One region of the Micromonospora kangleipakensis genome, then DNA from elsewhere that is predicted to be linked to it. Evidence: riboswitches for the same ligand, from Rfam matches in the RefSeq annotation. Region 1 holds a riboswitch; the other holds the start of a gene.
The links. A riboswitch is a leader RNA that binds a small molecule or an ion and turns the genes downstream of it on or off. The one in region 1 is predicted to bind thiamine pyrophosphate.

Region 1 (15,653 bases):
TCCGGGCGGGCGCCGCTGGTGCTCTCCGCCGGCGTCGTGGTGGCGATCGGCCGGACCGACGCGGAGGCGCAGCGGCGGGCCGCGCCGCTGCACGTCAAGAGCGCCCTGCCGCCGGAGGACCCGGTGGTCGGCTCCCCGGCGCAGCTGGTCGACCGGCTCGGCGAGTTCGCCGCGATCGGCGCCACCCGGGTGCACCTGCGGCTGATCGACTTCGCCGACCTCGACCACCTGGAGCTCATCGCCGCCGACGTGCTCCCGCAGCTGGACGGAGTCCGATGACCGAACTCGCCCACGACGTCGAACTCGGCCCGGTGGGCCAGGAGATCGTCTACGAGAACGACCGGGTGCGGGTCTGGCACATCCGGCTGGAGCCGGGCGAGCGGCAGCCGCTGCACCGGCACGATCACCCGTACCTGGTGGTGGCGATCCAGGGAGCGAAGAACGTGGTGCAGACCGTCGACGGCACCCGGATCGACGCCGACGAGCCGACCGGCGGGGTGGTCTACCGCGACCCGGGCGCCGTGCACATGCTCACCAACGTCGGGGACACGACCTATCTGGCCCGCCTGGTCGAGCTGAAGTAGCCACGCCGGAGGTACGCGCCGCGCCGAGCTGCGTCAAGGTGGCGATCGGGCGCACCGGGCCGTAACGTGCCCGACATGGCCTTTCGGACGTGGGGCAGGCTGCTGCTCACGGCGCTCGGGGTGAGCGCGCTGGCCGGGGCCGGCCAGCTCGGCATCGCGTACGGGTTCGGCATCGTGCGCCTCAACGGCGCGTTCACCGACGGCTCCGTCAACCGGTGGCCCGCCCAGCTCGTCTGGGTGGCCTGGTTCGCGGCGGTCGCCGCGGTGGCCGGCGCCGTCGGCACCGAACGTCTCGCCCGCCGGGACGGCGTCCCGGGCGGCACCACCGAACAGTTCTCGGTCGCCGGGGCCGCCGCGCTCGGCGCGATCGTCGTCGCGCCTTTGTGCATGCAGCCCGCCCGCGCGGCCGAGTTCGGCGGCACGGTCGATCCGGTCTGGGCGGTCGGCATCTGCGCCATCCTCGGCGCGGTGGTCGGCGCCGGGGCGGCGCTCGCCGTACTGCCGAACCCGCCGCTGGGCTGGAACATCGCGATGACGGGCGGCCTCCTCTGGCTGCTCGCGCTGGTCTCGGTAGCGCCGGCGCTGGCCTCGACCGGGCCGCTGGCCACCGCACGCCTCGGGGTCCTGGAACCGTCGTGGCTGGACACCGCGACGGCCCAGCGCCTGGCCATGCTGCTGCTGCCAACGGTGGCCCTGCTCGCGGGCGCGGCGGTCGGCGCGCTGGCCCGCCGTCGCGGCCACCCGCCGCTGGTCGGCGGCGCCGCGGGCGCGGCCGGCCCGGCCCTGGTGGCGTTCGCCTACCTGACCGCCGGCCCGGGCGACGCGGCCGACCGGTACCAGCTCGCGCCCTACTACGGGGCGCTCATCGCGGTCGCCGCCGGCGCGCTCGGCTCGACGGCCGCCACCGTGCTGCGCCGGCCGGCGGGGGTGCCGGCGACCGGCGCCATCGAGCCGACCGACATCCTCCAGCCCCTCCCGACCGGGCCCGCCCCCGCTTATGCGGGGGCTCCGCTGGACCGGGCGGAGGACGGCCCGGCCACGGCCGACCGGAGCCACGCCGGAGCGCCGACCACGGCCGCGGGCGGCAGCACCGTCGACCTCGACCGCTATCCGGCCGCCCGGGACACCGCCCCGGCCGGCGCCGGTCGACCCATCCCCGCGCACTGGGACTGGCCGGTGGCGCCGAGCGGCACGCCGACGCCGGCACCCGCCGGCCTCGCCCGACCGGCCACCGGCCGGGCCGCCCGTTCCGACGACGATCGGGGCCCGGCCACCACCCCCGTCCCGGCCACCACCAAGGACCGCGACCTCGCGACCCCGTCGCTGGTACCGGCCGACGACCGCGGCCCCGCGACCCCGCCCGTGGTACCCGCCGACGACCGCGGCCTCACGACCCCGGTTACCGTTTCCGCCGCCGACGACCGCGACCTCGCGACCCCGTCCGTGCTGTCCGCCGACGACCCTGGCCTCGCGGCCTCGGTTCCCGTCCCCGCCGCCGAGGATGACCCGGGCCGCCTGGCCGGCGCTCCGGCTCCCGGCGCCGTGGCCCGCGACCGCACCGTCGGCCCGCCGGCCGTGATCGGGGCGGGCGGGGCCGGTCCGGTGATCGAACGGGACGCCGACGACCCGGCCCAGAGCCTGCCGGCGCCCACCCCGCTCTCGTCGGCGAGGCGCATCTCGGCCATCGACGTGGTCGCCGCCGGCCGGACATCCGCCCCGCAGGCGACGCGACCCGCAGCCGGGATCGTGCCGCCCGCCCCGGCGACACCTACGCCCGGGACAGCGACGCCCGCCGCCTGGACCGAGGCAGCGGCACCCACGTTCGGGCATGCGGCCAACGCCCCGTCGACCCAGGCAGCGGCACCCGCACCCTCGGCCAGGACGGCGACGACCGCACCCCCGGCCAAAACGACGACGACCGCACCCTCGGCCGGGACGGCGACGCCCACGGCAGACGTCGCGGCTCCCGGCCCGGGCGTCCCGGCGCCGGCCGCCACCCGAAGGGGCGGAGCGGCCACGCCCGACGTCGAGGTGTCGGCTCGCACGCCGGAGACCGACGCGCCCCGACGCGGAGCCGAGACGCCGGACGGCGCCGCCCTGACCGGGCTGGCCGGTATGGCGGCCGACGCCCCGGCGTCCCGGTCCGGCTCGGCCGCCGGCTCCGGGTCGGCCTCCCCGGCGCCGTCGACGGGCCGGCCGAAGCGGGCCCGCAAGGCGCGGGCGGCCGCCAGCGGGTCGGCCGAGCCGACCCCCACGTCCGCCACCGATCTCCCCCCGGCCGCCGCCGCCGGAGAGCCCCGTACCCCCGGCCGGTCCACCGCCGGCAAGGAGGCCACCACCGCCGGAGAGCCCCGTACCGCCGGCCGGTCCACCACCGGCAAGGAGGCCACCGCCGCCGCACAGTCCCGTACCGCCGGGCGGTCCACCGTTGACGACGAGGCCACTGCCGCGGACCGGGCCGAGACCGCCGGTCCGTCCGGTGCCACCGGCTGGGCCGGCGGCGCGCCGGGGTCCGCGACGGGCACCGGCCGATCCGGCGGGAGCGTGCCGACCTCGCCGCCCGCCGGCCCGGCGCACCTGTCGCCGGCGACGCCCGACGACGCTCCGGCGGAGGCCGAACATGGCTTCTCGCCGCGGCCCCGCATCCCGATCTTCGAGGACGCGGATCGGCGCGGCGACGTGCGGCCGGCCTGGCCGATCGCGCCCGCGCCGGTGTGGCCGGCCACTCCCCGGCAGGCCGCCGCGCCGACCGGGTCCACGACGGACGCCGCCGACGACGAGGCGAACGGCACCCCGGTCGAGCCGGCGCCGCGCCCCCGGCACCGCGCGCTGCCCGACCTGGACGGGGCGGCGAGTTGGGATGCCCTGGCGAACGCGCGGCGCGCGGTCGGGCCGAACGCGGTCGAGTCGGCGCCGGCCGATTCGCCCGTCCCCGCGCACCAGGCCGACGACCCGGAGCGGGAGCCGGACGACCAGTCCCCGGCTGCGGGCGGCGGAGGCGAGGAGGCCGGCGCCGGGAAGTCCCGGCCCCGCCGTGGCCTGTTCCGCCGGAACCGCGCGAAGGGCGGCGAGGAGCGCACGACGGAGCGGAACACCCGCGAGTCGGAGCCGGTGCCGGCGCACGACGAGGAGTACGTCGACTGGGTCAGCGGACTGGGCCGGCCAGCCGCGGAGAGCGACTCCGGTTCGCTGCGTACCGGCCGGCACCACCGGGACTGACCGGTACGCCGGTCGGGCCGACCACACGGGACGGCCCGACCGGCGTGACCTCAGGCGAGCGGCAGGTAGACCCGACCGCCGGAGGAGAGGAACTCCTCCGACTTGTCCTTCATGCCCCGGGCGGCGTACTCCTTCAGCTCCTGGGTGATCTTCATGGAGCAGAACTTCGGCCCGCACATCGAGCAGAAGTGCGCGGTCTTCGCCGGTTCCGCGGGGAGCGTCGCGTCGTGGTACGACCGCGCGGTCTCCGGGTCGAGCGAGAGGTTGAACTGGTCCTCCCAGCGGAACTCGAACCGGGCCTTCGACAGCGCGTCGTCCCAGGCCTGCGCCCCGGGGTGGCCCTTGGCCAGGTCGGCCGCGTGCGCCGCGATCTTGTACGCGATCACGCCCGCCTTCACGTCGTCCCGGTCCGGCAGCCCCAGGTGCTCCTTCGGGGTGACGTAGCAGAGCATCGCGGTGCCGAACATGCCGATCATCGCGGCGCCGATCGCCGAGGTGATGTGGTCGTACGCGGGCGCGATGTCGGTGGTCAGCGGGCCGAGGGTGTAGAACGGGGCCTCGTGGCACCACTCCTGTTGGAGGTCCACGTTCTCCTTGATCTTGTGCATCGGCACGTGACCCGGGCCCTCGATCATCACCTGCACGTCGTACTCCCAGGCGATCCTGGTCAGCTCGCCGAGGGTGCGCAGCTCGGCGAACTGTGCCGCGTCGTTGGCGTCGGCGATGGAGCCGGGCCGCAGCCCGTCGCCGAGCGAAAAGGTCACGTCGTACCGCGCGAGGATCTCGCACAGCTCGCGGAAGTTGGTGTAGAGGAAGTTCTCCTCGTGGTGCGCCAGGCACCAGGCCGCCATGATCGAGCCGCCCCGGGAGACGATCCCGGTGACCCGGTCCACCGCGAGGGGCACGTACGGCAGCAGCATCCCGGCGTGCACCGTCATGTAGTCGACGCCCTGCTCGGCCTGCTCGACGACGGTCTCCCGGAACACCTCCCAGCTCAGCTTCACCGGGTCGCCGCCGACCTTCTCCAGGGCCTGGTAGATCGGCACGGTGCCGATCGGCACCGGCGAGTTCCGCACGATCGCCTCGCGGGTCTCGTGGATCCGCTTGCCGGTGGAGAGGTCCATCACCGTGTCGGCGCCCCAACGGGTGGCCCAGGTCAGCTTCTCCACCTCCTCGGCGACCGAGGAGGTGACCGCCGAGGTGCCGATGTTGGCGTTCACCTTGACCAGGAACGCCTTGCCGATGATCGCCGGCTCGCACTCGGGGTGGTTGACGTTGAGCGGCAGCACCGCCCGCCCGGCGGCGATCTCGTCCCGGACGAACTCCGGCGCGACGCCCTCCCGGACCGCCACGAACTCCATCTCCGGCGTCACCACGCCGGCCCGCGCGTACGCGAGCTGGGTAGGGCGCTTCCCGTCCGCGCCGGCGAGCGGCGTCCCCGCGCCGCGCACCGGCGCCACGTCGCCGCGCTCGGCGATCCATGGGCCGCGCAGCGGCGGCAGCCCGACGGCCGGGTCGGAGCCCGGCCCGGACGTGTCGTAGAGCCGCAGCGGCGGGTTCTCCCCGGTCAGCTCCACCTCGGCGAACGGCACCTGGACGTCCGGCCGTGATCCCTCGACGTAGACCTTGCGACGTGCCTGCATGACAGCCTCCCTGATGGTCAACGGGACCAGCCGAAGTGGTCCAGCGGGCCGCGTCCCGCGCCCAGCTCCCAGTCCCGCGCGCCGGTCAGCGCGCGGGTGACGTACTCCTTGGCGGCGGCGACCGCGACCGGCACCGGGTCGCCCGCCGCCAGCCGGACGGTGATCGCCGCCGAGAACGAACAGCCGGTGCCGTGGTTGTGCCGGGTGGCCACGCGGGGCGCCCGCAGCAGCGTGGTCGTGCCGCCGCCGACCAGCACGTCGACCGACTCGCCGGCCGCGTCCACGTCGCCGCCGGTGACCACCACGTGCGCCGGGCCGCCGGCCGCGAGCGCCTCGGCGGCGGCGACCATCTCCTCGACCGTGGTCACCGGGCGTCCGGTGAGGGCCGCGGCCTCCGCGCAGTTCGGCGTCGCCACCTCCGCGTACGGCAGCAGCCGCTCGACCGCCTCCACCACGCCGAGCCGGTGTCCACTGGTGGCGGCCAGCACCGGGTCGACGACCAGGCGCGGCAGTCGCCCCGCCCGCGCCGCGTCGGCCACCACCTCGGCGACCGCCGGGGTGCCGAGCATGCCGGTCTTCACCGCCCGTACGCCGAAGTCGCCGAGCACGCTGTCGAGCTGCTCGGTGACCGTCCGGGGTGGCAGCGGCAGGACGGCGTCCACGCCCCGGGTGTTCTGCGCGGTGACGGCGGTGATGACGCACGTGCCGTACGCGCCGAGGGCGGCGAAGACCTTGAGGTCGGCCTGGATCCCGGCGCCGCCGCCGGAGTCGGAGCCGGCGATGGTGAGCACCGTCGTCGGGGTCATGTCCCTCACCTGGGCTTCTCGGTGGTTGCGCGTGAGGGCGTCGTCAAAGCCCTGGCTACCTCGGTGGGGTCTTGCGCTCGCATGATCGCGCCGAGGACAGCCACTCCCACGGCTCCCGCGTCGAGGCAGGCGTGCACCTGTACCGGGGTTTCCACTCCGCCGAGGGCGAGGATCGGCACGGGGCTGGCCTGGATCAGCTCGCGGAGTCCGTCGGGGTGCAGGGGTGGGCCGTAGCCGGGTTTGGTCCTGGTGGGGAAGACGGGCGAGACGGTGGCGTAGTCCTCTGTGGTGAGTCGGGACAGTTCCGCCCGGTCGTGGCAGGAGCGGCCGACCAGCCCGTGGCGCGGGGGCGGGTAGGGACCGGCCGACGGTAGGTGCACGGCGTCACCGTCGAGGGGGTCGGGGCCGGCGACGATCAGGGTGCCGCCGACCTCGGCGAGGATCGGGCGCAGGTCGGCGGCGAGGGCGGCGCGTTCGGCGCGGGGCAGGTCCTTCTCCCGCAGCACCACCCAGCGCACTCCCCCGGCCATTGCCGCCGCGACCACCTGGGCCAGCGGTCGCCGCGCCTGCCACCGGTCGGTGAGCACGACGAGCCCCGACGGCACCCGCCCGGCACCGCCGCACCCGTCGTTCCGCGCGGCCCGAGCGGTGACCGCACCGGCGAGGAAGGCGGTCACAGCTCGGGCCTTCCCTCGTCGGGCGTGGAGGGGAGAGCGTGGAAGCGGCGGGGGATGCGGCCGGCGTCGTGGGCGAGGTGGCCGGCCTCGACGGCGTACCGCATCGCGGTGGCCATCGCCACCGGGTCGGCGGCCCGGGTGACCGCGCTGGCCAGCAGCACCGCGTCGCAGCCCAGCTCCATGGCGAGCGCCGCGTCGGAGGCGGTGCCGATGCCGGCGTCCAGGATCACCGGCACGGCCACGCTCTGCCGGATCAGTCGGATGTGGTGCGGGTTCGTGACGCCCAGCCCGGAGCCGATCGGCGCGCCGGCCGGCATCACCGCGGCGCAGCCCACGTCGGCGAGCCGCCGGGCCAGGATCGGGTCGTCCGAGGTGTACGGCAACACGGTGAACCCGTCGGCGACCAGCTCCTCGGCGGCGCGCAGCAGCTCCACCCCGTCGGGCAGCAGGGTGCGCTCGTCGCCGATCACCTCCAGCTTCACCCAGTCGGTGTCGAACGCCTCCCGGGCCAGGTGGGCCACCTTCACCGCCTCCGTGGCGGTGTGGCAGCCGGCGGTGTTCGGCAGCAGCCTCACCCCGCACCGGTCGAGCAGGTCGAGCAGCCCGCCGCCGGTGCCGGGCGCGGTGTCGACGCGACGCAGCGCCAGGGTGACCAGCTCGGTGCCGGAGGCGCGGATCGCCTGCTCCAGCACGTGCAGGTTGGCCGCGCCGCCGGTGCCCAGGATGAGCCGCGAGCCGAAGGTCGCGCCGCCGATCGTGAAGGACACCGCGCTCACCCGCCCTGGGCGGCGCTGAGCACCTCGACCCGGTCGCCGTCCCGCAGCACGGTCGCCGGCCAGCCGCCGCGCGGCACCACCTCGCCGTTCACCGCGACCGCGAGCCCGCGCCGCTGGTCGGTGACCGCGCGGACCAGGTCCGCCACGGTCGACCCGCCGGGCAGGTCGCGCCCGGCGCCGTTGACGATCAGTTCCACGTCGCCTCCTCCATGGCGGATGCGGTCCGGTCCCGGTCGACGCCCCGGCCGGCCGCCGAGGGCGTGATCGCACCGGCCGCCGTCGCGGCCCGGCCGGCGCCGACCGGCACGTCGGCGGCGGCGAACCGGTCCGGCAGAAAGGGGGTGAGCAGCGGGTCCGCCTCGCCGGTGACGATCAGTTCGGTGACCAGGTCGGCGGTGACCGGGGTGAGCACGATGCCGTGCCGGTGGTGCCCGGTGGCGGCGAGCACGCCGGGCCGGCCGGGCAACGGCCCGACGATCGGCGCGTTGTCCGGCGTGCCGGGGCGCAGCCCGGCGGACGCCTCGACCAGGTCGTACTCGGCCAGCTCGGGCACCAGGTCGACGGCGGCGCGGAGCAGCCGCAGCACCGCGCCCGCGGTCACCTCGGTGTCGGCGCGCTCCTCGACGGTCGCCCCGACCACCACCTCGCCGCTGTCCCGGGGCACCAGGTAGACCGACTCGCCGTCCGCGTACCCCCGGATCACGTGCCGGAAGCCCGGCGCGCCGCGACCGGGCGCGCGGAGCCGGAGCACCTGCCCCTTCACCGGCCGGACCGGCAGCCCGGTGAGCGCCGCCGCCCCGCAACCGGCCGCCACCACGGTGACGCCCGCATCCACGTCGGACAGCCGGGCGACCCGGCCCGGCAGCAGCGTCGCCCCGGCCCGCTCGGCCGCCGCCCGCAGCGCGCCGACCAGCCGGCGCGGGTCGACCTGGTGGTCGCCGGGGGCGACCGCGCCGCCGCGCAGCCGCGGCGCGAGCGCCGGTTCGCGCTCCCGCAGCTCCGACGGGCGCAGCGGCGTGATCGGCAGCCCCAACCCCTGCTGGTACGACCACAGCCGCCGCGCCTCGGCCAGGTCGTCGCCGGTGAGCCCGACCACCAGCGTCCCCTCGGTCCGGTACCCGAATCCGGCGCCGGCGGCCTCGGCCAGCTCGGCGGCGAAGCCCGGCCAGCGGGCGGCGGACTCGGCGAGCAGCCCGGTCAGCTCGTGCTCCCCGAAGTACGCCTCGGCGACCGGCGCGAGCATCCCGGCCGCGACGTGCGACGCCCCGGAACCCGGCGCCGGATCGTGCGCGACCACCCGCAGCCCGCGCGACGCGCAGCGCCAGGCGATCGCCAGCCCGACCGGTCCCGCCCCCACCACGGCGACGTCCGGTCGGGTCAGCACCTCAGCGCCCCGAGCAGCTCGGCGGTGGCCCGGGCGGGATCCGCGGCCCCGGAGAGCGCCCCGACCACCGCCACCCCGTACGCCCCGGCGGCCCGCAGCGCCGGCACGCTCGCGGCGGTCACTCCGCCGATGGCGATCACCGGCACGTCCACCGCCTCGGCGACCGCGCGCACCCCGGCGGGGCCGATCGGCGCGGGCAGCCCGGTCTTGGTGCCGGTCGGGTGGCAGGGGCCGACGCCCAGGTAGCTGGCCCCGGCGGCGACCGCCTCGGCGGCGCTCCCCGGCTCCCGCGCGGTCGCCCCGAGCACGGCGGCGGAGCCGAGCACCCGGCGGGCCGCCCGCACCGGCAGGTCCTCCGCGCCGACGTGCCCGCCCGCGGCGTCGACCGCGAGCGCCACGTGCAGCCGGTCGTTGACCAGGCACGTCGCCCCGTACCGCCGGCAGAGCGCGACCACCCGGCGGGCCAGCTCGTACGCCTGGCGGTCGGTGGCGTCGTCCTCGACGCGGACCTGGACGACCAGCTCGGCGCGGGCCACCGGCAGGGCGGCGCGCAGCACGGCGAGCGGGTCCCGCCCCGGCCGGGTGTCGGTGATCAGATGCAGTCGTCCCAGGGACGGCACGGCAACGCTCCTCCCTGCGCCGGCATTACCCGGATCAGGTTCGACGGTCGGGGGCTTCAGCCCCCCTCTCAGCCCGGTGCACCGGGCTCCCGTGGGTCACTTGCGGCCCTACCGTACGACGGATGGGCGGATCCGCCAAGGGCTGCGGTCGGCTTTTCCCACTGGCCGTCCGATGTCGACGCCGGGGGCAGCGGGTGACGATCCGCTCACGCCATGCTGTCCGGATGCCTTCGCCGCCGCGTGTTCCACGACGGCTGTCGTTCCTGCCGTTCCGCGGCAGTCGGGCCGTCGCCGACGGACTGCTGACCTGGACAATGGTGCGCGGCCCGGCGTGGCGGCGGCTGCTCCCCGACGTCTACGTGCACCGCGACGGCTACCGCGCGGACGACCACCGGATGTGGTGCGACGCCGTCGCGCTGCGCCTGCCGTCGGACGCGGCGATCGCCGGACGCAGCGCCGCGTACCTCTGGGGCGCCGACCTCCTCGCCCGCGACGCACCGGTCACCGTGCTGCTGCCGCAGCGCCGCGCGGATGCGACCACACCCCCGCGTCCACCTCGTCCGGTCGATCGTCCCGGTGACCGACCGGACGAGCTTCGGCGGCCTGCCGGTCACCACCGCGCTGCGTACCGCCTTCGACCTCGGCCGGCAGGCGCCCCGCATCGACGCGCTGGTCGCCGTCGACGCGCTGCTGCACCGCCGGGTGGTGAACCTGCCCGCCCTCCGGCGGTACGCCACAGCGCACCCCGGCTGGCCGGGCCTGCCGCTGCTGCGCGAGGTACTGACGCTCGCGGAGCCGCTGAGCGAGTCGCCGATGGAGACGAGGCTGCGCCTGCCCCTGCTGGACGCCGGGCTGGGTCCGGTCGCCGCGCAGCACGACGTGCTGGATCCGCGCGGGCGGTTCGTCGGGCGGGTCGACCTGGCCTGGCCGGCCCTCCGGCTGGCCGTCGAGTACGACGGCGACCACCACCGCGAGCGCGCCCACTTCCGCCGGGACGTGGCCCGCCTGAACGCGCTACGGGCGGCCGGCTGGCTCGTCCTCCGCTTCACCGCCGACGACGTCCTGCGCCACCCCGCGCACACCGTCGCCGCGGTGGCCGCCGCCCTCCGCGAGCGCCAGGCCACCGCCGTCGCGCGCCCCCACTGACACCCCGCGGAGCTCGACCCACCGACGCCGAGCCTCCGCACACCTGCGCCAGCGAGGACCCGCCCCGCCCGATGCCACCCCCGCACCCGTCGCCGGTCACCGGTCGCCGGTCACCCGTCACCCGTCACCCGTCACCCGTCACCCGTCACCCGTCACCCGTCACCCGTCAGTGGAACACCATGGGTGTCAAAACCGCCCCGGTGACACCCATGACGTTCCACCGAGCCCGCCGCCGCCCGCAGCCAACGTCCGTCCCATGGCTGGGCGGGCGGGAGCCGCTACCCATTCCCGCGCGCCAGGCAGGGCGGCATCTGCCACGCCTCATCCCGTCAGTGGAACGCCATGGGTGTCAAAACCGCTCGGTGACACCCGTGACGTTCCACTCACGGCTCAAACCACGGCGATCTCAGGCAGCGGACGACTCAACCCGCTACCCACGCCCGGTGCGGTGCCCAAGCACGCCCCGATGGGATGCCCAAGGGGCACGGCACCGTGCAGCACCCCAGGGCAAGGCCGGTGCAGGTGCAGGTGCCCGAGCACGGCCCGACACGGCGCTTACGCACGGCCCGGCCCGGCGCGGTGCAGTGCAGTGCGGCGCGGTGCAGTGCAGTGCGGCGCGGTGCAGTGCGGCGCGGTGCAGTGCAGTGCAGTGCGGTGCAGTGCAGTGCAGTTGCAGTGCGGGCATAATGCAGTGCCCGGGCGGCGTGCGGCGCGCCGGTCGCCCACGGGTGGGGCGGCCGGGCGCTGGTCCGGGCAGGGTGGCGGGCGGGTGTGCTGTCAGAGGATGGCGTCGAGGGCGTCCAGGTCCTCGTCGGTCGGCTGCCAGGTGCCCGCCTCGGCGTTGGCGCGCACCTGCTCGGGCGTGGTGGCGCCGGCGATCACCGAGGTCACGGCGGGACGGGCGGCCAGCCCGCCGATGGCCACCTGGAGCATGGTGATCCCGCGCTCCGCGGCGTACGCCTCGATCGCCTCGATGGTGTCCCAGTCCGCGGCGGCTAGGCGCTCGGCGTACCGGCCGCCACCGGAGAGCCGGCTGCCGGCGGGCGGCGCCTCGCCGCGCTTGTACTTGCCGGTGAGCAGCCCGTTGGCGAGCGGGAAGAACGGCAGCATGCCGAGGCCGAACCGCTCGCACGCGGGGATCACCTCGGCCTCGACGGACCGCTCCAGCAGTGAGTAGTGGTTCTGCGCGCTGATGAAGCGGGTCCGCCCCTGGGAGGAGGCGGTCCAGTCGGCGTCGGCGATCTGCCAGCCGGCGAAGTTCGAGTTGCCGAGGTAGCGGACCTTGCCGGCCCGCACCAGGTCGTCCAGCGCGGCGAGGGTCTCGTCGATCGGGGTGCCGGGGTCGGGCTCGTGCATCTGGTACAGGTCGATGTGGTCGGTGCCGAGCCGGCGCAGCGACGCCTCGACCGCGCGGGCGATGTAGCGGCGGGCGCCGCGGGCGCCGAAGTCCGGGCCGTTGAGGCCGTGCATGTCCATGCCGAACTTGGTGGCGACCACGACGTCGTCCCGGCGGCCCTTGAGCGCCTGGCCGAGCAGTTCCTCGGAGCCGCCCTGCGGCTCGCCGTAGATGTCGGCGGTGTCGAAGAAGTTGATGCCGGCGTCGAGGGCGGCGTCCACCACCGCCCGGGTGCCGTCGAGGTCGAGCTTGCGGCCGAAGTTGTTGCAGCCGATGCCGACCACGGACATTACGAGCCCGGAGTCGCCCAGCCGGCGGTAGGTCATCTCAGTCACGAGATCCACCCTATGCCCGCCAGGTTGTCGTCACGGGGCGAGCCGGCCGGCGGACGTCCCGGGCCGGACCGACCGTCCCACGCACCGCGGACCGCCGGCCCCCGGCGGCCCCCGGCGGCCCGCGCGTCGCAGCCACGGCTCGACGGTGATTCGTTCACGACATCAGCTTCATAGCGACCGCGAAGCATTCACCGGCAGAGCCCGATCACCCCGCGACCCCTGCCGCCACCCGAGGCCGACCAGGTGGCACCGGTCAGCGCAGCGCCTCCGCGACCAGCCGGCGGGCCGCCTCGATGGTGGCGGACAACTCGGCCGGGGTCTGCCCGACGCTGCCGAGCAGTCGCTGCGCCCGGGCCGCGAAGTCGGGCGGCGCGCCGGGCAGCCGGCCCGCCGAGGCGATCATGCCCTTCTCGTTGACCAGCCACCGCCCGGCCCGGCCGTGCATCGCCTGGGCCAGCACGCCGACCACCCGGAACAGGCAGCCGGCCACGTATCCGGCGTCGCCGGCGGCGGCGCCCTTCGCCGCGCCGTCGAGCAGGAACCCGGCCTCCCACCCGCCGGCCACCAGGGCGGCGGCCAGCGCGGGCGGGTACGACGAGGTCTCCTGCCGCAGCGCCGTCAGCTCACCGGTCGGGTCGCCGAGCACCTGGCAGAGCGCCACCTCCCCGGCGTACGTGTGGGAGTAGAAGCCGAGCGGATGCCCGGCCTGCACGCCGACCTGGTAGCGGCCGGCGCGGCAGTCGGCCCAGCTCCGGTGCACCCGGTCGAGGTCGCGGTAGATCCAGTCGACGGCGACGCCACCGATCCGCAACCACCCGCCGCCGTCGACCCAGGGTCCCCAGCCGCCGGGCGCGGTGAGCTCCACCTCGTCGTCGGCGACCACGGCGGCCACCTCCCGCAACGCGGCCACATCGAGCGCGCCCCGGTAGTAGAGGCCGAGGTCCCAGTCCGAGTCGGGCCGGTGCTCGCCGCGGGCGCGGCTGCCGCCGAGCGCCACGGCCACCACCCCGTCCACCGCGTGGAGCCGGTCGACCAGCCCGTCGTCGATCACTTCACGTCCCAGACCGGCTCCGTCGCCTCCACCACCTCGCCGTCGCCGCGGAACAGCACGAAGCGGTCGAAGGAACGGGTGAACCACCGGTCGTGGGTCACCGCGATAACGGTCCCCTCGAACGCGGTCAGCCCCGCCTCCAACGCCTCGGCGGAGGCCAGGTCGAGGTTGTCCGTCGGCTCGTCGAGCAGCAACAGGGTCGCCCCGGACAGCTCCAACAGCAGCACCAGGAACCTCGCCTGCTGCCCTCCGGAGAGGGTGCCGAACCGCTGGTCACCCTGGCCGGCCAGCTCGTACCGGCTGAGCGCGGCCATCGCCGCGTGCCGGTCCATCCCGGCGCGGTGTTCGTCGCCCCGCCACAGGATGTCGACCAGCGTCTTCGCCATCAGCTCGGGCCGGTCGTGGGTCTGCGAGAAGTGCCCGGGCCGGACCCGGGCGCCGAGCCGCACCACGCCGTCGTGGGTGACGGGGGCGAGCGCGCCCGCCCCGTCGACCGGGGTGTTGGCCGGCTCCGGGTCGGTGCCGCCCCGGGCGAGCAGCCGGAGGAAGTGGGACTTCCCCGTCCCGTTGGCGCCGAGCACCGCGACCCGGTCGCCGTACCAGATCTCCAGGTCGAAGGGGTAGGTCAGGCCGTCGAGCTCAACCTGCTCGGCGACGACCGCGCGCTTGCCGGTCCGCCCGCCGGTGAGGCGCATCCGAATGTCCTGGTCCTTCGGCGGTACGGGCGGCGGCCCGGCCTCCTCGAACTTGCGCAACCGGGTCTGCGCGGCCTGGTACCGCGAGGCCATCCCGTCGTTGTACGCGGCCTTCTGCTTGTACATCAGCATCAGCTCGCGGAGCTTCTGGTGCTCCTCGTCCCAGCGGCGGCGCAGCTCGTCGAGGCGGGCGTGCCGGGCGACCCGCGCCTCGTGCCAGCTCGCGAAGCCGCCCGGGTGCACCCAGGCGCTGCCGCCCTCGACGGCGACCACCCGGTCGGCGGTCTGCGCGAGGAGCTCCCGGTCGTGCGACACGTAGAGCACCGACTTGCCGGACTCGCGCAGCCGCGCCTCCAGCCACCGTTTGCCGGGCACGTCGAGGAAGTTGTCCGGCTCGTCGAGGAGCAGCACCTCGTCGGTGCCGCGGAGCAGCAGCTCCAGGGCGAAGCGCTTCTGCTGGCCGCCGGAGAGGGTCCGGACGGGCCGCTCCCGGGCGGCGTCCCAGGGCAGGTCGAGCACGATGGTCGCGACGGTGTCGAAGAGCACCTCGGCGTCGTACCCGCCGGCCTCGCCCCAGGCCGCGAGCGCGTCCGCGTACGCGAGCTGGGCCTTGCCGGCGGCGGTGCTGTACTTGCCGCGGACCTCGGCGTCCCGCATGGCCGCCTCGGTGGCGACGAGCCGGCGGCCGGCGTCGCGCAGCGCCGGCAGGGCGAGCGAGAGGGCCAGGTCGGCGAGCGTGGTGTCGTCCCCGATCATGCCGATGAACTGCCGCATCACGCCGAGGCCGCCGGAGCGGGCGACCACGCCGGTCTTCACCGGCAGGTCACCGGCGACCATCCGCAGCAGGGTCGTCTTGCCGGCGCCGTTCGGCCCGACCAGGGCCACCTTGGCGCCCTCACCGACCCGGAACGACACGTCGGCGAAGAGTTCCCGACCGTCGGGCAGGATGTGCCCCACCGCTGCCACGTCCACGTATCCCACGCCGGCATCCTGCCCGAGCGACCGGGGCGGGCGACACTCGATTACCGGGTGACCCGCAGCACCCGGTAGCCCTTCTGGCTGGCGTGCCGTTCCACCTGCCAGCCCTGCTCGACGAGCCAACGGTGCAGCGAGTCGCCGCCGAGGTGCCGGGCGACGACCAGCCAGGCGACCCCGTCCGGGGCGAGCCGGGGCAGCCAGCGGCGCAGCAGCTCGTGCAGCTCGGCCTTGCCGATCCGGATGGGCGGGTTGGACCAGAGCTCGGCGAAGGTGAGGTCCGCCGGTACGTCGTCCGGGGCCGCCACCCGCACCCGGTCGGCCGCGCCGACCCGGGCGGCGTTGG
Region 2 (15,653 bases), 690 kb from region 1:
GGAGAGCTGGGCGGAGCGGGTCGCCGCGCAGCACGGGTACGCCGAGGTCAGCCACACCCTGGAGATCTTCGGGACCTGCCCGGCCTGCACCGGCTGAGAATTCTCCCCCGTGCCCCGGCGGCCGGAGCGTGGCACGCTGTCCGGCGTGAAGATCTACGCCGACCGTTTTCCCACCGCCCTCCGTCAGCTCCTCACCGACCTCCTCGTCGTCGTCTGGGTCTACGCGGCGATCCGCTTCGCGCTCTGGCTGCACGACCTGGTGCAGAAGCTGGCCGTACCCGGGCAGAAGCTGGAGGGGGCCGGCGGCGGCCTCGCCGACAACCTGGCCGAGGCCGGCGGCAAGGTCGGCCGGGTGCCGCTGGTCGGCGACGAGCTGACCGCCCCCTTCAACCGGGCCGCGGACGCCGCGCGGTCCGTCGCCGAGGCGGGCCGCGACCAGCAGGAGCTGGTCGGCCAGCTGGCCCTCGCGCTCAGCATCGCGGTGCTGGTCTTCCCGCTCGGCCTGGTGCTCTTCGGCTGGCTGCCGCTGCGGGTGCGCTGGATGCGCCGGGCCGGAGCGGCGAAGGCCCTCGCCGCCGCCCCCGCCGGGCGCGACCTGCTGGCGCTGCGGGCCCTCGCGGGTCAGCCGCTCGGGAGGCTCACCCGGATCGCGCCCGACGTGGCCGAGGCGTGGCGCCGCGGCGACGACGCCACCGTCGACGCGCTCGCCGCCTTGGAGCTGCGCAGCCTGGGGCTGCGGGCGGGCCGCTAGGGTGTGGCGGTGCTGTACTTCCTGATCGTCGTCGCCGTGCTGCTGCTGGCGTACGCGGGCGTCCTGGTGAGCTTCGTCCGCAAGGGTCGCAAGATCCCGCCGCAGGCGTACCTGGTGCTGGCCCTGCTCAACGGGCTCATCCTGGCCGCCGTCATCGCCTGGGCCATCGCCCGCTGACGCCGGCTCCCGGCTCCCGGCTGCATCTGCCCGACCAGCGACATGCCTGAGAGGCACAAATATGACTCGCAGGCATACCGCTCGGCACTGCCTGCCCCGCCGAACCTCCGGCGGAGCGGTCTGGCGATGGTCGGGCGGCGCGCCCGGCCGGAATCGGCGGGGTCAGTGCGCCGGCGGGATGCGGCGGCGGACGTCCTCCGCCGTGGACGGGCCGGGGGTCCAGCGGGCGACCCAGGGCGCGTCCGCCGGCGGCGTCGACACGCCCTCCTCCACGGCGGCGTACCGGCCGGCGAGGATCCGCTTCGCCGCCGCCACGTCGAGCGAGTCGGTGTTGGACCACAGGCCGGTGAACAGCTCCTCGATCCGTAGCCGCGCCTGCCGGCAGAACAGGTCGGCCAGCTCGACGTTCTCCGGACGGGTGTCCCGCTCGGCGTACGCCCGGACGCAGACCGCGGACATCGCGAACAGCTCCGCGCCGATGTCCACCACCCGGCCGAGGAACGCCTGCTTGCGCTCCATCTTCCCCTGCCAGCGGGACATCGCGTAGAACGTCGACCGGGCCAGCTTGCGCGAGGTCCGCTCGACGTGCCGCAGGTGCCCGGCGAGCGGGCCGAACTCCGCGTACGCCCTGGGGGTCTGGCCCTTGCCGACGGCGAGGGTGGGCAGCCACTTCGCGTAGAAGAGGCCGGCCCGCGCGCCGGCCTTCGCCTTGCGGCCGAGGCTGGCGTCCGGGTCGATGATGTCGCCGGCCACCGAGAGGTGCGCGTCCACCGCCTCCCGAGCGATCAGCAGGTGCATGATCTCGGTGGAGCCCTCGAAGATCCGGTTGATCCGCAGGTCGCGAAGGATCTGCTCGACCGCGGCGGGGCGCTCGCCCCGGGCGGCGAGGGAGTCGGCCGTCTCGTAGCCGCGCCCGCCCCGGATCTGGATCAGCTCGTCGGCGATCTTCCAGGCCATCTCGCTGGCGTACAGCTTGACCAGCGCCGCCTCGATCCGGATGTCGTTGCGGTCGTCGTCGGCGAGCAGGCAGCAGAGGTCGAGCGTGCTCTCCATGCCGTAGGTGGTGGCGGCGATGAAGGCCAGCTTCTTGGCGACCGCCTCGTGCTCGCCGACCGGCCGGCCCCACTGGACCCGGTCGGCGGCCCACTCCCGGGCCACGTTGAGCGACCACTTGCCCGCCCCGACACACGTCGCCGGCAACGAGAGGCGCCCGGTGTTCAGCGTGGTCAGGGCGATCTTCAACCCCTTGCCCTCGCCGCCGATCACGTTCTCCGCCGGCACGAAGACGTCGTGGAAGCGGGTGAGGCTGTTCTCCAGGCCGCGCAGGCCGACGAAGGCGTTGCGGCGCTCCACCGTGATGCCCTCGCTGTCGCCCTCCACCACGAAGGCGGTGATCCCGCCGCGCCGGCCCTCGGTCGCCGGCACCCGGGCCATCACCACCAGCAGGGTGGCGACCGTGCCGTTGGTGGCCCAGAGCTTCACCCCGTTGAGCCGGTACCCCTTGCCGTCCGGGGTCGGCTCGGCGGTGGTGGCCAACCGGGCCGGGTCGGAGCCGACGTCCGGCTCGGTGAGCAGGAAGGCGGAGACCTCACCGGCGGCGAGCCGCGGCAGGAACCGCTGCTTCTGCTCCGGGGTGCCGAACATCTTCAGCGGCTGCGGCACGCCGATCGACTGGTGCGCCGAGAGCAGCGCCCCGATGGCCGGGCTGATCGAGCTGGCCCGCATCAGCGCCCGGCAGTAGTGCAGGTTGCTCAGCCCGAGCCCGCCGTACTTCCGGTCGATCTTCATGCCGAATGCGCCGAGCCGGGCCAGGCCGTGGAAGACCTCGTCCGGGATGTACGCCTCCCGCTCGATGGCCGCGCCGTCCACCTCGGAGTCGAGATACGCCCCGAGCGCGCCGAGGAACTCCTCGGCCCGCGTGACGTCGTCCGGATCGGACCGTGGCCAGGGGTTGATCAGGTCCAGCCGGAACCGGCCGAGGAAGAGCTCCTTGCCGAAGCTGGGCCGGTCCCAGGCCGACTCCCGGGCCGCCTCGGCGACCTGGCGGGCCTCCTTCTCGGAGACCTGTCCCGCCTCGGCGGGCAGCGGCCCCGCGCCGCCGGCCTCGTCGATCGCGGCGGCGGTTGCGGCCGCCTCGCCCGCCGAGGCCGCGGGACCGGTGTCGGGGTCGTCGATCGGCGCCACCCGTCCGGTGGGGCCGCCCGTGCCCTGCGTTCCGTCCGGTCGGTTGTTCTGTGTCGTGGTCACGGCTGCCCCCTCGAACCTCGGTCCGGCTGCGTCAACGTGCTCGACAAAGACGACGCTACCCCCGGGTAACACCCGGGGGTAGCGTTCTTGGCACGTCCGATTTGGCGGGACGCCAGCGGGGCTCAGTCGCCAGCGAGCACCTGCGGGTCGTCGTCATCGTCGTCGATCTCGTCGTCCCCCCAGCCGCGCCGGGCGAACGGCAGGATCACCCAGAAGGCCAGGAACCAGAGCGCGGTGACCGCGCTGAGCAGGAAGGCGACCGGCCGGCTGAGCACGAAGTCGGTGATCAGCAGCACCGCGCTGACCATGGAGATCAGCATGAAGGCCAGGCCGCCGCTGGCCATCCGGTGGGCGAACCGCACCAGCTCCGGCTTGCGGCCCTGCCGGAACAGCGCCCGGTGGAATGCTACCGGCGAGATGATCATCGCGGTGGCCGCCGCGGCGGCCAGCAACGCGACGATGTAGACGTCCCGCTGGAACTCGGTGATCCGGGTGAAACCGTTGCTGAACGGCAGGGTGAGCAGGAACGCGAAGAGGATCTGCACCCCGGTCTGCGCCACCCGCAGCTCCTGCAGCAGGTCGGCGAAGTTGCGCTGCCAGCGCTGCTTCTCGGTTTCCTTGGACACGCGCTACCTCCGCGACGACGGTACCGCCGGCGGGGAGCACCCCGTCGGCAGCAGAGCTTCTGCCCCGTCGGGCGTTCCGCGAAACCGCCTCGCGATCACCGCGCCGACGCCCGTCGACCGGGCCGGCGGACCGGTCACGCCCCCCGGCGGATCCGGCCGGCGTACCGGGCCTCCAGCTCGGCGTTGTGCTCGTCGCCGCCGGTGATGTTGGCCGACAGGTAGACCGGGGGCCGCTCCCCCGCCGCCAGCAGCCGGGCCACCACCTCCGCCACGATCTGCTGGGCCAGCAGCGCGGCCGTGATCGAGGAGACCGCGCCGACCGCGCCGCCGTCGGGCAGCGGCAGGGTGGCGTCGCCGTACGGGGCGCCGTTGTCGAGCACCACGTCGGCGAAGTCGGCGAGCTTGCGCCCGGACGGGTGCCGCGAGGTCATCCGGCCGGAGTGCTCGGCCGAGGTGATCGCCACCAGGGCGTGCCCCCGCTCCTTGACCAGGGACGCGAACTCCACCATGGCGCCGTTGACGCCCGAGTTGGAGGCGAGCACGAAGACGTCCCGCGGGCGTACCGGGGCCAGCTCGTAGAGCCGGTGCGCCACGGCCGGGTCGCGTTCCAGCTTCGGGCCGAGCACGTCGGCCGGCTCACCGCCGTAGAGCACCAGGTCGCGCAGCGCGATCCGGTTGGTGGGCACCAGTCCGCCGGCCCGCCCGGCGATCTCCATCGCGAGGGCCTCGGAGTGGCCGGTGCCGAAGGCGTGCACCACCCCGTCGGCGCGCAACGCCTCGGCGATCAGGTCGGCGGCCCGACCCACCGCCTCGCGCTGACCGGCGGCCACCCGGGCCATCGTCTCGGTCACCACCGCCAGGTACGCCTCGGCGCTCACCGTCATGCTTCCTCCGTCCGTCGGTTGCGGGCCAGCCACTCCACCGCGAAGTCGACCGCCGCCCGCTGCCTCATCAACCGGCCCGTCCCGTCGCCGACCGCGCCCACCCGCACCGCGGCGGTGGCCTCGAAGTCGGCGCCGAGCCGGGCGAAGTCGCTCTCGTCCAGGTCCACGTCGTCCCACCACACCCACTCCCGGCCGCCGTCGCCGGTCAGCACGGCGGCCCCCACCCGCGCCCTCGGCGCCGCCGGCCAGCGGTACTCCGCCAGGTGCAGGGAGGTGTTCGAGCCGTGGTCGACGCCGAGCAGCAGCACGTCGGCGTCGAGGTCGTGGAGCCGGGCCAGCGGGGAGCCCTCACCCAGCATGTCGGTCAGGGTGTGGTCGGCGACGATCCGCCCGGCGGCCGGGCCGAGCGCGGCGAAGGAGACCTGCGGGTGGTCGCTGCGCAGCGCGCCCGGCCAGGTGCGCACCTGCTCCGCGAGCGTGCCCATGAACCGGCTCGGCGTCAGCGCCGGGTCGAAGCCGGGCAGCTCCGCCCGGATCACCGGCCACCAGTCCGCCGGCACGGGCGGGTTGTTCCAGCCCGCCGGGTCGCTGTTCTCCGGGGTATGGGTGGGCACGACGAGGGTGCCGTCCGGCCCGAGCACGTCGCGCAGGGCCAGCACCACGGCCTGCGGGCCGCCGCAGACGAAGCCGAGCGGGCGCAGCGCCGCGTGCACCAGGAGTACACCGCCGGGGCGTACGCCGAGGTCGTGGAGGTGCGCGGCGAGCGACGCGCGGGTGTGGGGCCGGGCCGGCGCGGGCGTCGCGATCACGCGGCGACCCGGGCGAGGATCGCCTCGGCCAGCGGGCCGGGCGCCTCGTCGGGGATCCAGTGGGTGACGCCGGAGAGTTCGACGAGGCGGTAGTCGCCGGTCACGTGGGTCGCGCAGGCCTCGGCGGCGGTCCGGCCGATCGCGATGTCCTTGTCGCTCCAGACGAAGGTGGTCGGCACGGTCGCCGGGCCGACGGCCTTCATGTCGGTCCCCGACATCGCCCGGTACCAGTTCAGCGCGGCGGTCAGCGCGCCCGGCTCCCGCATCGGGTCGGCGTAGCGGGCGACCCGCGCCGCGTCGCCCACCCCGCCGAGCAGCTTGCGCAGCGCGGTGGCGTTGAGCGCGAGCAGCACCTTCTCGGCCTTGCCCGGCTTGCGGAAGAGCGCGATGTACGCGGAGCGGGCCTTCTGCTGGGGGTCGGTGGCGAGCGCGTGCGCCATCGCGGCCGGGTGCGGCACCGAGACCGCGGTGAGGGTGCGGACCCGCCGCGGGTGCGCCGCCGCCAGGCCCCACGCCACGATCGCGCCCCAGTCGTGTCCCACCACGTGCGCGGACTCCACCCCGAGCGCGTCGAGCACGCCGGCCGCGTCGGCCACCAGCTCCGGGATCCGGTACGCCTCGACCGCCGCCGGCCGTGCGCCCTGCGCGTAGCCCCGCTGGTCCAGCGCGTACGTGCGCAGCCCGGCGGCGTGCAGCGCGGGCACCACGTCGTCCCACTCGCCGCCGTGCTGCGGGAACCCGTGCAGCAGCAGGACGGGTGCGCCGTCCTCGGGACCGCCGGTGCGTACCTCGAACGTCAGACCTCGCGCGTCGACCCGCATGATCGGCAGCCTACCCAGCGGGCCGGGCCGGGGCCGGACCGCGACCGCCTGCTGGGCCACCACCCCACGTCGGTGCTAGCGTCTGCGGAGACAACTTCACATCCGACAGGGGAGCGCACAGCGCTGAGAGTGCGGGCACCGCCCGCAGACCCTCGAACCTGATCTGGGTAATGCCAGCGCAGGGAGTTCGGTCGACCTCCAGCCGCGCCGCCGTCCGGTGACACCGGGCGCGGCGTGCGTCTTCTCCTGGTTCGTTCACTGGACTGGGAGCAACCATGGACAACACCGCCAACCGTTGGCGCACCATCGACATCGTCATCGCCTCGGTGCTCGGAGTGGCCTTCGGCGTCATCTTCTGGGCCTGGGGCCTGCTGTGGAACGGGCCGGCGGACGCTATCCCGCTGCCCGGCCGGGCCGTCCTGTACGGCGTCTGGCTGGTGCCGGCCGTGCTGGGCGCGCTGATCATCCGCAAGCCCGGCGCCGCGTTCTTCACCCTCACCTTCGCCGCACTGGTCTCCGTGGCGCTCGGCAGCAGCTGGGGCTGGACGCTGGTCGTGCAGGGCCCGCTGGAGGCGGCGGCGGCGGAGCTCGCCTTCGCGGCCTTCGGCTACCGCAGCTACCGGCTGCCGGTGGCCCTGCTGGCGGCCACGCTCGCCGGGCTCGCCGCCTCGATCTACGACGTCTTCATCTGGTACCCGGGCACCGCGTGGGGCAGCTTCCGCCTGCCGTACATCCTGATCACCGCGGTCAGCTCCCTGGTCGTGGCCGGCCTGGGCAGCGTCGCGCTGACCCGCGCCCTGGCGGGCACCGGCGTCCTCGACCGCTTCCCCGCCGGCCGCGAACGCGCCGCCATCTGACCGCCACCCCACACCCGAACCCGCGTTGATCATGAAGTTGTTGTCATCCGGCGCGGCGTGTCGCGACAACAACTTCATGATCAGCGGACGGACGGCCGGAGGGACGGCCGGCGGGATGGGGGTGGGGCGGGGGTGAGTGGGGTGGAGCTGCGGGGGTTCGGGTGGCGGCATGCCGGGCGGTTGCGCTGGGCGGTGCGGGGGGTGGATCTTCGCATCGAGGCGGGTGAGCGGGTGCTGCTGCTCGGGGCGTCCGGGGCCGGGAAGAGCACGCTGCTGGCCGCGCTGGCCGGGCTGCTGCCGGAGGACTCCGGCGAGCAGGAGGGCACCGTCGAGGTCGACGGGCTCGACCCGCGCAAGGCCCGGGAACGGGTCGGCATCGTCTTCCAGGACCCCGAGACCCAGCTGGTGATGGCCCGCTGCGGCGACGACGTCGCGTTCGGGTTGGAGAACCGGGGCGTACCGGCCGACGAGATCTGGCCCCGGGTGGACGAGGCGCTGCGCCGGGTCGGCTTCCCCTACCACCGGGACCGGCCCACCGCCGCCCTCTCCGGCGGCGAGCAGCAGCGGCTCGCCCTGGCCGGGGCACTGGCCCTGCGGCCGACCCTGCTGCTGCTCGACGAGCCGACCGCCAACCTCGACCCGGCCGGCGCGACGCTGGTCCGGCGGGCCGTCGCGGACGCCCTCGACGCCGACACCACGCTGATCCTGGTCGAGCACCGGGTCGCCGAGGCGCTGCCGCTGGTCGACCGGGTGGTCGTCCTCGAACCGGGTGGCGGGGTCCGGGCCGACGGACCGCCCGCCGCGGTCTTCGCCGCGCACGGCGACGCGCTCGCCGCCGAGGGCGTCTGGGTGCCGGGTCGGACCGTGCCGCCCCGGCGCGCGACCGCCCCGGCGGGCGAGCCGCTGATCACCGCCGACCGGCTCGGCCTGCCGCCCCGGCTGGCCCCCACCGACCTTGCCGTACGCGCCGGCGAGGCGCTCGCCGTACTCGGCCCCAACGGCGCCGGGAAGTCCACCCTGGCCCTGCTCCTCGGCGGCCTGCTCCGCCCCGGCACCGGCACGGCCACCGCCACCGCCGCGCTCGCCGGCCGCGACGCGGGCACCCCCCCGCACCGCTGGCGGGCGCCCGCCCTGGCCCGGCGGATCGGCTCGGTCTTCCAGGACCCGGAACACCAGTTCGTCACCGGTACCGTCTTCGACGAGCTGGCGCTCGGTCCGCGCCGGACGGGCCGGTCGGAGGCGACGGTGCAGACCACCGTGGACGCGCTGCTGGACCGGCTCCGACTGGCGAAGCTCGCCGGCGCGAACCCGTACACCCTCTCCGGCGGCGAGGCGCGGCGGCTGAGCGTGGCGACCGCCCTGGCCACCGCGCCCCGCCTGCTGATCTGCGACGAACCCACCTTCGGCCAGGACCGACGGACCTGGCTGGAGCTGGTCGACCTCTTCGCCGAGCTGCGCGACGCCGGGCACGGCGTCGTCACCGTCACCCACGACCCGGACTTCGTCGCCGCGCTCGCCGACCGGACCGTCACCCTGGAGCGCCCGTGACCGCCACCCGCCACGCCCCGGCGACCGGCCGGACCGCCACCCCCGCGACGGCGGCCCGCATCGTGCCTGCGAGCGTCGGCTCCGGCGCAGCCGTGACCTGCCCCTCCGGGGCTCCCGCGACGGCCGACGCCGGAATGCCCGCGACGGCCGACGCCGGGACGTCCGTGCCCGCGGACAGAGGAGCGCGGCGGTGATCAGCATCGAGCCGGTCGCCGCGCCCGGCGCACCCCTGGCCCGGCGGAACCCGGTGGCGAAGCTGGCCGCCGCGCTGGTCTTCTCGTTCATCCTGATCGCCACCCTGGACCCGGTGGCCCCGGCGCTGGCCATCGCCGTCGAGCTGGCCGTGCTGCCGCTCTTCGGCATCCGCTACCGGGTGCTGGCCCGCCGGGCCTGGCCGCTGCTGGCCAGCGCCGCCGGCATCCTGGTCACCCTGGTGCTCTTCGCCGCCGACCGTTCCGGCCGGGTGCTCCTCGACGCCGGGCCGCTGCTGGTCACCTCCGGGGTGCTGGTCACCGCGCTCGGCCTGGTGCTCCGGCTGCTCGCCGTGGCCCTGCCCGGGATGATCGTCTTCGCCACCACCGACCCCACGGACCTGGCCGACGCGCTGATCCAGAACGCGAAGGCGCCGGCCCGGTTCGCCCTCGGCGCGCTGGCCGCGTTCCGGCTGGTGCCGCTGCTCGGCCAGGAGTGGCAGATGATCAGCATGGCCCGCCGGGCCCGGGGCGTGGACGCCGGCCGCAACCCGCTGGGCAGGCTGCGGCTCTTCGTCTCCACCGCGTTCGCGCTGCTGGTCGGTGCGATCCGGCGCGGCACCCGGCTGGCGGTGGCGATGGACGCCCGCGGCTTCGACGCCAGCGTCCCGCGTACGGTCGCCCGGCGGCAGCGCTTCAACACCGCCGACGGGCTGCTGGTGGTCGGGGCGGCGGTGCTGGCCGGCGCGGCGCTGACGGTCAGCGTCCTGCTGGGCACCTTCCGCCCGTTGATCGGCTGACCGCCGGCCCCCCTGCCCCCGGGCGGCCCCCTTCGGGTGCAGTTGTCGTCGCTGGAGCGACAACAACTGCACCCGGTCCGGTCAGCTGCGGCGGAAGGCGTACCGGCGGGCCTGCCCGGCGGGCTGGGTGCGGCCGGCGAATCGCGGGTCGCGGCCGGGCGGCGGGCCGGCCTTCGGCGGCGGCGGCGTCTCGGCCGCCGGAAGCACCGGCAGGTCGACCGGTACGGCCGGAGCCACCGCGAGGGTGTCGAGGTCGGGCGGGGTCACGTCCGCCAGGGACGGCTTCGCCGACGGCTTGCGGGACTTCTTCGGACTGCGTTTGGCGGGCATACGCTGCCTCCTTGGGCCGGGAACCGGCCGCTGGGGACCGGCCACCGAAGGGCGGCCCGGTCGGACGGGCACGGACGGGGTCCGCCCAGCCGAGGGTCCGACGAGCTGCCGCGCTGACGGCGGCGGAGAGCTGCGGACGCCCGGGAGCGGACAGGCCCGCGGCCACAGGCGGCGGACCAGGCTCTTCAGCTGGGGCGTCAGTTACGCATGCCGACACGCTAACCGACCGCCGGGCCGACCCGCACCCGTTTTACTGGCACGATCGGCGGCATGCTGATCGCGTTCTCCATCACCCCGCTCGGCGTGGGTGAGTCCGTCGGCGATCTGGTCGCCGACGCCGTCCGGGTGGTCCGCGAGTCCGGACTGCCGAACCGCACCGACGCCATGTTCACCACCATGGAGGGCGAGTGGGACGAGGTGATGGCGGTGGTGAAACGGGCGGTCGACACGGTCGCCGCCCAGGCGCCCCGGGTCAGCCTGGTGCTCAAGGCCGACATCCGGCCCGGGGTCACCGACGCGATGCACGCGAAGGTCGCCCACGTCGAGGCCCGCCTGGCCGAGGGCTGAGGACCGACCGCCACCCCACCCTCACCGGGCGTCGATGACCCGGCCCGGCGCCCCGGCGACCGCGATACGGTCGCAGGACGGGCAGTCCGACGAGAGGTGGCGGTACGGATGGCACAGCAGGCGACGGCGCAGATCGGCGTGACCGGTCTGGCGGTGATGGGCCGCAACCTGGCCCGGAACCTGGCCCGCAACGGCTTCGCCGTGGCGGTGCACAACCGTTCGCCGGAGCGCACCCGCAGCCTGGTGGCCGAGCACGGCGACGAGGGCGCCTTCGTGCCGTCGGAGTCCCTCGCCGACTTCGTCGCCTCGCTGGAGCGGCCCCGCGCGGTCATCGTCATGGTGAAGGCGGGCGCGCCGACCGACGCGGTGATCGACGAGCTGGTCCCGTTGCTGGAGGAGGGGGACATCGTCGTCGACTGCGGCAACGCGCACTTCGCCGACACCCGGCGGCGCGAGGAGGCGCTGCGCGGCCACGGGCTGCACTTCGTCGGCACCGGCGTCTCCGGCGGCGAGGAGGGGGCGCTGCGCGGCCCGAGCATCATGCCCGGCGGCTCGGCGGAGTCCTATCAGAAGCTCGGCCCGATCTTCGAGAAGATCGCCGCGCAGGTCGAGGGCGTCCCGTGCTGCCGGCACATCGGCCCGGACGGCGCCGGCCACTTCGTGAAGATGGTCCACAACGGCATCGAGTACGCCGACATGCAGCTCATCGCCGAGGCGTACGACCTCTTGCGGGCCGGGCTGTCGGCGAGTCCGGCGGAGATCGCGGAGATCTTCCGGGAGTGGAACGGCGGCGAGCTGGAGTCGTTCCTCATCGAGATCACCGCCGACGTGCTGGCGCACACCGATGCCGCGACCGGCAAGCCGTTCGTCGACGTGGTGCTCGACCAGGCCGAGCAGAAGGGCACCGGCCGCTGGACCGTGCAGAGCGCCCTCGACCTCGGCATCCCGATCACCGGCATCGCCGAGGCGACCTTCGCCCGGTCCCTGTCGGGCCACGCCGACCAGCGCGCGGCCGCCCGCCGCGCCTTCGGCGACGCGGGCGAGAAGTGGCAGGTCGAGGAACGGGAGACGTTCGTCGAGGACGTGCGGCGCGCGCTGCTGGCCAGCAAGATCATCGCGTACGCGCAGGGCTTCGACCACATCCGGGCCGGCAGCCGGGAGTACGACTGGGACATCGACCTGGGCGGCACCGCCACCATCTGGCGGGGCGGCTGCATCATCCGGGCCCGCTTCCTGGACCGGATCCGGGAGGCGTACGACGCCGAGCCGGAGCTGCCGACGCTGCTGGTGGCCCCGTGGTTCGCCGACCAGGTCGGGGCAGGGGTGCCGAGCTGGCGGCGGGTGGTGGCCGACGCGGCCCGGGCGGGCGTGCCCACCCCGGCGTTCTCGTCGTCGCTGGCCTACTTCGACGCGCTGCGCGCCGAGCGGCTGCCGGCCGCGCTGATCCAGGGGCTGCGGGACAACTTCGGCGCGCACACCTATCACCGCGTCGACCGGGAGGGCTCGTTCCACACGCTCTGGGCCGGCGACCGCTCTGAAGCGGAGGCGTGAGGCTCAGCCGCCCAGCAGTCCGGCCAGCCGCCGGCCGAGCCGGTCGGCCGGGTCGGGCGCTCAGGCGAGGGTCGCGTGCATCTCCCAGACCAGGATCTCGGACGGGTCGGTGGCGGCCACCCGCTGGCCGCCGGTCATGGTGATCCGGGCGGCGTCGCCCTCGCCGAGCCGGCCGGTGCCCTCCAGCGTGACGGCGCCGGTCGGCACGTAGAGGTGCAGGAAGGGCGCGTCGGGGAGGGTCACCTCGTCGCCGGGGGCGAGCCGGGCGGCGTGCAGGGTGGCGTACCGGTTGCGGATCCGGATCGCGGACGCGCCGTCGTACCGGTCCATCCCGGAGGCGACCGGGACCAGGCCGCCGCGGAGCAGCTCGTCGCCGATCTCCAGCTGCTCGTAGCCGGGGTCGACGCCGTCGGTGTCCGGGACGACCCACATCTGGACGAAGTGCACGGGGTCGGTGTGCGGGGTGGTGCCGGCGAGCCGCCAGGAGTCGTTCTTCTCCGAGTGCAGGATGCCGGTGCCGGCGCTCATCCGCTGGGCCAGTCCGGGGTAGATGACGCCGGTGTGGCCGGTGGAGTCCTGGTGCACCAGTGAGCCGCGCAGCACCCAGGTCACGATCTCCATGTCCTGGTGCGGGTGGGTCTCGAAACCGGTGCCCGGGTGCACCACGTCGTCGTTGTTGACCAGCAGCAGCCCATGGTGGATGTTGGCCGGGTCGTAGTGCCGGGAGAACGAGAACGAGTGCTTCGAGTCGAGCCAGGACAGCCGGGTGGCGAACCGGTCCTCGGCCCGACGGACGTCCACGGCGGGCGTCGGTGCCAGCGCCGTCACCAGGCACGCTGCCCGGTCTCGGTCGGCGCCCAGGTCAGCGCCGGCTCGCCGGTGGCCAGCTCGGCGATCTCGCCGGAGCGCACGCTCGGCGTGTGCCCGAGCTCGGCGCAGTGCTGCTCGGCGATCTCCGCGCAGATCCCGGCGACCTGCTCGCAGATCGGGCTGCCGAGGTCGGCCGCGTTCAACGCCATGATCATCTTGTACCGGAGATCCGGCATGCCCACCCCCGTGGCGGGCGCGTCCCGGCGGCGCGCCCTGCGCCGATCGTACGCGCGGACGCCCCGCCCTCCGGCCGGAAAAGCCGGATGCGGGGCGTGGACCGCGGGCCCGGTCAGCGCCGCGACGCTGCGGCGCCGACCGTGGACGTCACCAGAACCGACGACGCTTGGCCTTCTGCGGCCGCAGCATGTCGGCGCCCTTGGTGAGCAGTCGGCTCACCCCGGACGGACCACGCCGGGCCTCCAGGGTGTGGCTGAGCCGACGGGCGCCGGCCGCCGCCAGCGGCACGGCGACCGCCATGACCGCCCACTGGGCAATCCGCTTCTGAATCATGTGGGTTCACCTCCGCGATTGGCTGCTGTCCGATTGATACCCAGCGCGCCCCGTCGGTAAGCGTGACTCAGATCCGCGGCGCGACCGGATTGGGCAGCGCACCACCGAAGCGCCGGTCCCGCTTGGCGTAGAGCTCGCAGGCGTACCAGAGGTGGCGGCGGTCGAAGTCCGGCCAGAGGGTGTCGAGGAAGACCAGCTCGGCGTACGCGCTCTGCCAGAGCAGGAAGTTGGAGGTGCGCTGCTCGCCGGAGGGGCGCAGGAAGAGGTCCACCTCGGGGACCTCCGGGTGGTACAGGTACTTCGCGATGGTCTTCTCGGTGACCTTGCCCGGATCGAGCCGGCCGGCGGCCACGTCGCGGGCGATCGCGGCGGCGGCGTCGCCGATCTCCGCCTGGCCGCCGTAGTTGACGCAGAACTGGAGGGTCAGCGTCGAGTTGCCCCGGGACATCTCCTCGGCGGTCTGCAGCTCGGAGATGACGCTCTTCCAGAGCCGGCCGGCCCGACCCGACCAGACCACCCGGACGCCCAGGTCGACCAGCTGGTCGCGGCGGCGGCGGATCACGTCCCGGTTGAAGCCCATCAGGAAGCGGACCTCGTCCGGCGAGCGCCGCCAGTTCTCGGTGGAGAAGGCGTACGCCGACAGGTAGGGGATGCCCAGCTCGATCGCGCCCTCGATGGTGTCGAAGAGGGAGTGCTCCCCCTGCTCGTGACCCTTGGTGCGGGGCAGGCCGCGCTCCTTGGCCCACCGGCCGTTGCCGTCCATCACCACGGCGACGTGCTTCGGCACCGCGTCGGCGGGCAGCGCCGGGGGCCGGGCACCCGACGGGTGCGGAGTCGGTGGCACCGGCGCACGCCGGCCGGCCCTCGTCGATCGGATCACTCGGTCTTCTCCCTGTTCACACCGTCCGCCTCCGCGACCCCACCGACCTGCGGCGGGACCGCGGTGGCCGCCGGGGCACCCCGGTCGACCAGCGGCAGCGAGCGTAGCGCGCGCTCCAGGTGCCACTGCAGGTGCGCCGCGACCAGGCCGCTGCACTCCCGGCGTACGCCGGTCTCGGTGGCGTCGGCGAGCACCCAGTCGCCGGTGGTGAGCGCGGACATCAGGTCGATGGTGGCCGGCGCGGGGTGGGCGGCGCCGGGCGGCCGGCAGTCGGGGCAGACCGCGCCCCCGGCCGGTACGGAGAACGCCCGGTGCCGCCCCGGCGTGCCGCAGACCGCGCAGGCGGTCAGCGCCGGCGCCCAGCCGGCCAGCGCCATCCCGCGCAGCAGGTACGCGTCGAGCACCAGCGTGGTGGCGTGCTCGCCCCGGGCCAGGGACTTGATCGCGCCCAGGGTGAGCTGGAACAGCCGCAGCGACGGCTCCCGCTCGACCGGGGTGAGCCGCTCGGCGGTCTCCGCGATCGCGCTGGCCGCGGTGTAGCGGGGGTAGTCGCCGAGGAACCGCTTGCCGTACAGGTCGATCCCCTCGACCTGGCTGATGGTGTGCAGCGAGCTGCCGTACTCGCCCTTCGGGTCGCCGGCGAGCTGGAGGTCGACGTGGCCGAACGGCTCCAGCCGGGCGCCGAACTTGCTGGTGGTGCGCCGGATCCCCCGGGCGACCGCGCGCAGCCGGCCGTGCCGGCGGGTGAGCAGCGTGATGATCCGGTCGGACTCGCCGAGCTTCTGCACACGCAGGACCACCGCGTCGTCGCGGTAGAGCTGTCGGCGGTACCCGGCCATCCGGTCATTCTCCTCGGGGTGCGATCTCAGGGTCGGTTCGGGGTGGACGGGCGGAGGAACCCGGATGTGCGCCGGCCGACCCCGGTCGTAGCGTGCTGGCCATGGCTCTGCACCGGACCACCACCGCCACCACTGCCGTCGCCGGGCGCACGGGGGTCGCCGCCGCGACGGCCGCCGCTCTGATCCTCCTCGCCGGGTGTGACACCCTCTCGTTCCGCCGGCTCGACTTCGACAACACCGAGGCGGTGAAGATCAGCCGGATCACGGTGCTGCCGGGGTCCGGTGACGTGACGGTTCGCGCGTCCGGCGCCACCGCCGAGGTACGGATCAAGCGGATGCTGCGCTACCAGGGCGGCCAGCCCGACGCGCGGTACGAGATCAAGGGCGACGAGCTG

Region 2: another riboswitch for thiamine pyrophosphate. It lies ahead of EV384_RS31190 (ECF transporter S component); the one in region 1 lies ahead of thiE (thiamine phosphate synthase).

What each region holds. Positions count from the first base shown of each region.
Region 1 is NZ_SHLD01000001.1:7,239,712-7,255,364, forward strand. Features, by position in the region: gene EV384_RS34425 (LLM class F420-dependent oxidoreductase) at 1-279, shown strand, start outside; gene EV384_RS34430 (cupin domain-containing protein) at 276-584, shown strand; gene EV384_RS34435 (hypothetical protein) at 660-3,803, shown strand; gene thiC (phosphomethylpyrimidine synthase ThiC) at 3,854-5,446, opposite strand; gene thiD (bifunctional hydroxymethylpyrimidine kinase/phosphomethylpyrimidine kinase) at 5,464-6,252, opposite strand; gene EV384_RS34450 (thiamine phosphate synthase) at 6,258-6,857, opposite strand; gene EV384_RS34455 (thiazole synthase) at 6,926-7,705, opposite strand; gene thiS (sulfur carrier protein ThiS) at 7,702-7,902, opposite strand; gene thiO (glycine oxidase ThiO) at 7,893-9,089, opposite strand; gene thiE (thiamine phosphate synthase) at 9,083-9,709, opposite strand; TPP riboswitch at 9,704-9,812, opposite strand; gene EV384_RS36640 (endonuclease domain-containing protein) at 10,286-10,855, shown strand; gene EV384_RS34480 (aldo/keto reductase) at 11,633-12,595, opposite strand; gene EV384_RS34485 (nucleotidyltransferase domain-containing protein) at 12,840-13,637, opposite strand; gene EV384_RS34490 (ABC-F family ATP-binding cassette domain-containing protein) at 13,634-15,313, opposite strand; gene EV384_RS34495 (class I SAM-dependent methyltransferase) at 15,355-15,653, opposite strand, start outside.
Region 2 is NZ_SHLD01000001.1:6,549,747-6,565,399, forward strand. Features, by position in the region: gene EV384_RS31155 (Fur family transcriptional regulator) at 1-97, shown strand, start outside; gene EV384_RS31160 (hypothetical protein) at 146-751, shown strand; gene EV384_RS35195 (hypothetical protein) at 761-928, shown strand; gene EV384_RS31165 (acyl-CoA dehydrogenase family protein) at 1,091-3,040, opposite strand; gene EV384_RS31170 (DUF6328 family protein) at 3,298-3,801, opposite strand; gene EV384_RS31175 (sugar isomerase domain-containing protein) at 3,936-4,685, opposite strand; gene EV384_RS31180 (AAC(3) family N-acetyltransferase) at 4,682-5,494, opposite strand; gene EV384_RS31185 (alpha/beta fold hydrolase) at 5,491-6,315, opposite strand; TPP riboswitch at 6,413-6,518, shown strand; gene EV384_RS31190 (ECF transporter S component) at 6,591-7,172, shown strand; gene EV384_RS31195 (ABC transporter ATP-binding protein) at 7,305-8,720, shown strand; gene EV384_RS31200 (energy-coupling factor transporter transmembrane component T family protein) at 8,911-9,711, shown strand; gene EV384_RS31205 (hypothetical protein) at 9,793-10,041, opposite strand; gene EV384_RS31210 (MTH1187 family thiamine-binding protein) at 10,312-10,608, shown strand; gene gndA (NADP-dependent phosphogluconate dehydrogenase) at 10,717-12,159, shown strand; gene EV384_RS31220 (pirin family protein) at 12,220-12,987, opposite strand; gene EV384_RS31225 (thioredoxin reductase) at 12,984-13,205, opposite strand; gene EV384_RS31230 (hypothetical protein) at 13,354-13,539, opposite strand; gene EV384_RS31235 (isoprenyl transferase) at 13,607-14,383, opposite strand; gene recO (DNA repair protein RecO) at 14,416-15,258, opposite strand; gene EV384_RS31245 (DUF4097 family beta strand repeat-containing protein) at 15,360-15,653, shown strand, end outside.